One region of the Pseudomonas iranensis genome, then DNA from elsewhere that is predicted to be linked to it. Evidence: predicted binding sites of a transcription regulator. Region 1 holds the regulator's gene; the other holds the start of a gene.
The links. The regulator sigma-54, encoded in region 1, starts transcription at its own class of promoters, with help from an activator protein. The targets are predictions, from matches to a motif close to ANTGGCATNNANNTTGCTNT.
Positions count from the first base shown of each region.

Region 2: the regulator sigma-54 is predicted to act here: its motif matches at 2,230-2,249, upstream of HU724_RS08185 (flagellar basal body rod protein FlgF).

Region 1 is NZ_CP077092.1:1,189,241-1,192,651, reverse strand. Features, by position in the region: gene lptA (lipopolysaccharide transport periplasmic protein LptA) at 1-144, shown strand, start outside; gene lptB (LPS export ABC transporter ATP-binding protein) at 144-869, shown strand; gene HU724_RS05190 (RNA polymerase factor sigma-54) at 1,036-2,526, shown strand; gene hpf (ribosome hibernation-promoting factor, HPF/YfiA family) at 2,600-2,908, shown strand; gene ptsN (PTS IIA-like nitrogen regulatory protein PtsN) at 2,921-3,385, shown strand; gene rapZ (RNase adapter RapZ) at 3,388-3,411, shown strand, end outside.
Region 2 is NZ_CP077092.1:1,847,835-1,851,245, reverse strand. Features, by position in the region: gene flgH (flagellar basal body L-ring protein FlgH) at 1-552, opposite strand, end outside; gene flgG (flagellar basal-body rod protein FlgG) at 604-1,389, opposite strand; gene HU724_RS08185 (flagellar basal body rod protein FlgF) at 1,435-2,175, opposite strand; gene HU724_RS08180 (sigma-54-dependent phenylalanine hydroxylase transcriptional regulator PhhR) at 2,521-3,411, opposite strand, start outside.

The DNA.
Region 1 (3,411 bases):
ACCCAGGGCGAAAAAATCGTCTACGACACCGTGAAGAAACTGGCCAGCGCCGGTCGCGCCACGGGCAGCAAGGTCACCGAATCGCGTCCGCGCATCGACATGGTGATCCAGCCGAAGAAGAAAACCGAAGAGAAATCCCAGTAATGGCAACTCTGAAAGCTCAGCACCTGGCCAAGGCCTATAAAAGCCGCCAGGTCGTGCGTGACGTCAGCCTGTCGATCGACAGCGGGCAGATCGTCGGCTTGCTCGGCCCGAACGGCGCCGGCAAGACCACGTGCTTCTACATGATCGTCGGCCTGGTGCAGGCGGATCAGGGCCGCGTGCTGATCGATGATCTGGACGTCAGCCATCAGCCTATGCACGGCCGCGCCAAGGCCGGTATCGGCTATCTGCCGCAAGAAGCGTCGATCTTCCGCAAACTGTCGGTCGCCGACAACATCATGGCGATCCTCGAGACACGCCCGGAGCTCGACAAGGCCGGTCGTCGCAAGGAGCTGGAAAGCCTGCTGCAGGAATTCCACATCAGCCACATCCGCGACAACCTCGGCATGAGCCTGTCCGGTGGTGAGCGCCGCCGGGTGGAAATCGCTCGTGCCCTGGCCACTGCGCCGAAATTCATCCTGCTCGACGAACCGTTCGCCGGTGTCGACCCGATCTCGGTCGGCGACATCAAGCAGATCATCCATCACCTCAAGGCCAAGGGCATCGGTGTGCTGATCACCGACCACAACGTCCGTGAAACCCTGGATATCTGCGAAACCGCTTACATCGTCAACGACGGTCAACTGATCGCCGAAGGTGATGCCGAAACCATCCTGGCCAACGATCTGGTCAAGGAAGTGTATCTGGGTCACGAGTTCCGCCTGTAAGCGCGACAGCGCTGTATCGATTCAAGGCGCATTTATCCGCTTTAATTGTTACAGCGCTCTAGGCAAACACTTCAGTTTCAGGCATATAATTTGCTTAAGTTTGGCGCTTCGGCGCCCTGTAGTGGATGGCGCAAAGCGCCGGCGAATAAGGTGTTAAGCCCCTGCCATGAAACCATCGCTAGTCTTGAGAATGGGCCAGCAGCTGACGATGACACCGCAGCTGCAACAGGCCATCCGCCTGCTCCAATTGTCGACCCTGGACCTGCAACAGGAGATCCAGGAGGCTCTGGAATCCAATCCGATGCTCGAGCGCCAGGAAGAAGGCGACGACTTCGACAACGCCGATCCTCTGGCCGACAACGCCGAACAGAAGCCCGCCGAAATCCAGGAACCCTCCTACCAGGAAACCGCCCCGACGGTGGACAACCTCGAGGATGGCGAATGGAACGAGCGCATCCCCAACGAACTGCCAGTAGATACCGCCTGGGAAGACGTCTACCAGACCAGCGCCAGTAGCCTGCCGAGCAGCGATGACGATGAGTGGGATTTCACCACCCGCACGTCCGCCGGCGAGAGCCTGCAGAGCCATCTGCTCTGGCAACTGAACCTGGCGCCGATGTCCGACACCGATCGCCTGATCGCCGTCACCCTGATCGACTGCATCAACAATCAGGGCTATCTGGACGAAACACTCGAAGAAATTCTTGAAGCGTTCGATCCTGAACTGGACATCGAGCTCGACGAGATCGAAGCCGTCCTGCATCGCATCCAGCAATTCGAGCCCGCCGGTATCGGCGCCCGCAACCTCAGCGAATGCCTGCTGCTGCAACTTCGCCAGTTGCCAGCCAAAACACCGTGGTTGGCCGAGGCCAAGCGCCTCGTCGCCGATTACATCGACCTGCTCGGCAGCCGCGATTACAGCCAGTTGATGCGCCGGATGAAGCTCAAGGAAGACGAGCTGCGCCAGGTCATCGAACTGGTGCAGAGTCTCAATCCGCGTCCGGGCTCGCAGATCGAGTCGACCGAAGCCGAATACGTCATTCCCGATGTGATCGTGCGCAAGGACAACGAGCGCTGGCTGGTCGAGCTGAACCAGGAATCGGTGCCCCGCCTTCGCGTCAACGCCCAATACGCCGGTTTTGTGAAGCGTGCCGACACCAGCGCCGACAACACCTTCATGCGTAATCAATTGCAGGAAGCCCGCTGGTTCATCAAGAGCCTGCAGAGCCGCAACGAAACCCTGATGAAAGTGGCCACGCAGATCGTCGAACATCAGCGCGGTTTCCTCGAATACGGCGACGAAGCGATGAAGCCGTTGGTATTGCATGACATCGCCGAAGCGGTCGGCATGCACGAATCGACGATTTCCCGGGTGACCACGCAAAAATTCATGCATACCCCGCGCGGTATTTATGAGCTGAAATACTTTTTCTCCAGCCACGTCAGCACCGCCGAAGGCGGCGAATGCTCGTCCACGGCGATCCGCGCGATCATCAAAAAACTGGTCGCTGCGGAAAATCAGAAAAAGCCGTTGAGTGACAGCAAGATCGCTGGTTTACTGGAGGCACAAGGCATTCAGGTGGCTCGCCGCACCGTCGCCAAGTACCGCGAATCCCTCGGAATCGCGCCTTCGAGCGAACGCAAGCGGTTGATGTAAGCCACGTTACAGCGTTCCAGTGGCAGGCTTTTCGGCCTGCCGCTTTATGCACTGGCAACGAAGGAGAAGCTGTATGCAAGTCAACATCAGTGGACACCAACTGGAAGTGACCCAACCTCTGCGTTCCTACATCGAGGAAAAACTCCAACGACTGGAGCGACATTTCGACAAGATCACCAACGTGCAGGTCACGATGTGCGTCGAAAAGCTGAAGCAGAAGATCGAAGCCACCTTGCATATCCCCGGCAGCGAAGTGGTCGCCAACGCAGAAGATACCGACATGTATGCTGCGATCGACTCACTCACCGACAAGCTGGATCGCCAACTCAAAAAGCATAAGGAAAAGACCCAGAGCCTCCTCCAGGGCGCGACCGGTCGTTAACACCCCTATCCCATGATCCGACTTGAAACCATCCTGACCCCCGGCCGTTCCCAAGTGAACGCGCCGGGCGGCAGCAAGAAAAAAGCCCTCGAACAGATTGCCAACCTGATCCACCGCGAAGTACCGGATCTGGCGATGCAGGATGTCTTCGAGGCGCTGATCGCCCGTGAAAAACTCGGTTCCACCGGTTTTGGCAACGGCATCGCCATTCCCCACTGCCGCCTCAAGGGCTGCGCGGGGCCAGTGAGTGCCCTGTTGCACCTCGAAGCCCCGATCGATTTCGACGCCATCGACGGCGCCCCGGTGGACCTGCTGTTCGTGCTGCTGGTCCCGGAAGCCGCGACCGATGCGCATCTGGAATTACTGCGCCAGATCGCCAGCATGCTCGACCGCAAGGAAGTGCGCGAAAAACTGCGCAGCGCTCCGAGCAACGAAGCCTTGTACCAGGTTGTAGTGGACGAGCAGAACGGGCACTAATCATGCGTTTGATCATTGTCAGTGGC
Region 2 (3,411 bases), 660 kb from region 1:
GGCGCGGACCATGCCGGCGATGCGCACCAGTTCGTCACCGGTGTTGAGCGTCAGCCACTTCTCGCCACGCACGGCGATGATGCCGTTGGGCAGCACGTCGGCGACGGTCACGGTGATCGAACCGGTCAGGCTGTTGCTCTGCCCGGACTTGGCGTCACCCTTGGTCGAACGGTCGGCGCTGTAGCCGGCGTTGAGGCTCAGGTCACCACCACCAATCGGGTTGTTGGTGGTCAGGCTGGAGCCGAACAACGAAGTCAGGCCGATCGAGTTATCGCTGTTCTTGTCCATCTGCGAGTTAGCGTTCTTGCTTGCCTGCGTGCGCTCGTTCAGGGTGATGGTGATGATGTCACCGACCCGGAACGCCTTGCGGTCGCTGTACAGGTTCTGCTCGAAGCCGGCCTGATAGATCGAGCCATTGTTGGCCGCCGCCGGCAACGGTGTGCGCGGCAACACCGGGGCGTAGTAAGGGTCATTGGGCTTGGGCGTCGGGGCGACGCAGCCCGCGAGCGAGACGACCCCACTCAATGCCAGAACAGATACAAAGCGCTTCATGACCCTACCTCACGGTGTTGCTGGCGACCTCAGGCCGCCCCAAAGACTGGATTACAGATTCTGCGTTACGAACGAGAGCATCTGGTCGGCGGTGGAGATCACCTTGGAGTTCATCTCGTAGGCGCGTTGAGTGGTGATCATGTTGACCATCTCTTCAACGGTGCTGACGTTCGAGGTTTCCAGAGTGTTCTGCAGCGTGGTACCGAAACCGTTCAGGCCCGGGGTGCCGATCTGTGGCGCGCCGGAAGCCGCGGTTTCCAGGAACAGGTTGTTGCCCACGGCTTGCAGGCCGGCCGGGTTGATGAAGTCGGCGGTCTGCAGGTTGCCGATCACTTGCGAGGCCGGGTTGCCGGCGATGGTGATCGACACGGTGCCGTCACGGCCGACGGTGAAGGTCTGCGCATCGTTCGGGATGATGATCGCCGGCTCCAGTGCGAAACCGCTGGCGTTGACGATCTGGCCATTGGAGTCGAGGTGGAAAGTACCGTCACGGGTGTAGGACGTGGTGCCGTCCGGCTGCAGGATCTGGAAGAAACCGCGACCGTCGATGGCCATGTCCAGCGGCTGCTCGGTGGTTTGCAGGCTGCCGGCGGTGAAGTTTTTCTGGGTGCCGACAATGCGCACACCGGTACCCACTTGCAGACCCGACGGCAGTTCGCTGTCCTGGGTCGACTGGGCGCCTGGCTGACGCTTGATCTGATAGAGCAGGTCCTGGAACTCGGCACGGTCACGTTTGAAACCCGTGGTCGAGACGTTCGCCAGGTTGTTGGAAATGGTGGTCAGGTTGGTGTCCTGGGCGGACAGACCGGTTTTGGCAACCCATAGAGCCGGAAGCATTCGATTCTCCTCGTGCGCCTGTTTTACGGCGCGACGTTCTGATAATTAGCTGATCTGCAAGACCCGAGCCATGGCCTGGTCGTCGTCTTTGGCGGTGTTCATCATCTTGACGTGCAACTCGAACTGCTTGGCCAGGGCCAGCACCGAAGTCATTTCTTCCACGGCATTGACGTTGCTCGACTCGAGGAAACCCGAGACCAGTTTGACGTTGGCGTCGGCTTGCGCCGGCTGACCGTCCTTGGTGTAAATCGAACCGTCGAGACCTTTGTTCATGTTCTTGATGTCCGGGTTGACCAGTTTGATCCGGTCGACTTCGGCCATGACGCGGGGGCCTTCGCCCATTGCGCGAATGCTGATGGTGCCGTCTTCGCCGACTTCGACCTGCTGCTCGGGCGGCACGGCGATCGGGCCGCCATTACCGATCACCGGCATGCCGTTGCCGGCGCGCAATACGCCGAGGGCGTCGATGTTGAGACTGCCGGTACGCACGTAGCTTTCGCCGCCGCCGGGGTTTTGCACGGCGATGAAACCGTTGCCGGATACCGCGACGTCGAGTTCACGGCCGGTCTGCACCAGTGAGCCCGGCGTGAAGTCGGTGGCGGGACGTTCGCTCATGGCAAACGCGCGCGCCGGAAAGCTGTCACCGAACACCGGCATCGAACGCGCCTGCTCGAGGTCGCGCTGGAAGCCGTTGGTGGAGATGTTCGCCAGGTTGTTGGCATGCGCCCGCTGCGCCAGTGCGTTCTGGCTGGCGCCGGTCATTGCCACATAAAGGTACTTGTCCACTGTGTTTCCTCTGCATGCCGGACGTTTGCCGCCCACCGCTGTACTGCTCAGCCATAAGCAATTTGCAGACCAACTTTTTATTGGCGGGCGAAGGCCCGGTAAACAGGGGACTTGAGGGGATCGGAGGGGGAATTTGAAATGGGTGGAAGACGAAAAACCGGCGGTGTCATGCCGGTTGGTGGCAATCCTCAGTTCAGCGGGGGGATGGCGATCCTGTGGCGAGGGGATTTATCCCCGTTCGGCTGCGCAGCAGTCGCCAAGCCTGCAAATGAGGTCGCTGGGAAGGAAAAGCGGGGCGGCTTCGCCGCCCATCGGGGATAAATCCCCTCGCCACAAAGGCTCTATTTAGCTTTCGGAGGTTTTGCCAACCTCATACTCACGCAACTTGTTGGCAATCGTCGTGTGCGAAACACCCAGCCGCTTGCCCAACTGCCGACTGCTCGGATGCTCGGAATACAAGCGTTCCAGCACCGCTTTCTCGAAGCGCCCGACGATCTCGTCCAGACTTCCGTCGAGGGAAAAATCGCCAAGCGGCTGACGCACGCCGTAATCCGGCAGGCGAATATGTTCGGCCTTGACCGTGCCGCCGTCGCACAGGGAAACCGCCTGGAACAGTACGTTCTCCAGCTGCCGCACGTTGCCCGGCCAGTGGTAATGGCTGAGGCGATCCATCGCCGCCGGGGCCAGTTTCGGCAGCGGGCAGCCGATCTGCCGACTGGCCTGATCGAGAAAGTGTTCAACCAGCGGCGTCAGACCGTCGAGGCATTCGCGCAGCGGCGGGATGTGCAGCGACAGCACGTTCAAGCGGTGATAGAGATCCTGGCGAAACTCGCCTCGCGCGCACAATTCGGACAAGTCCACCTGGGTCGCGCAGATCACCCGCACGTCCAGATACACCTCTTCATCACTGCCGACGCGACGGAAGCAACCGTCCTGAAGAAAGCGCAGCAATTTTACCTGCAAGCGCGGGCTCATCTCGCCGACGCCATCGAGAAACAGCGTGCCGCCAGCGGTCAACTCCAGCAGGCCAAGCTTGCCCTCAGCGCGAGCACCTTCGAAAGCGCCGGGGCCGTAGCCGAACAGTTCGGTCTCGGCCATCGACTCCGGCAACCCGGCGCAGTTGAGTGCCATCAACGGCGACTGTCCACGCGGGCTGGCGAGGTGGCAGGCGCGCGCCAGCAATTCCTTGCCGGTGCCGGTTTCGCCTTCTATTAATAGCGGTGCATCCAGCGGCGC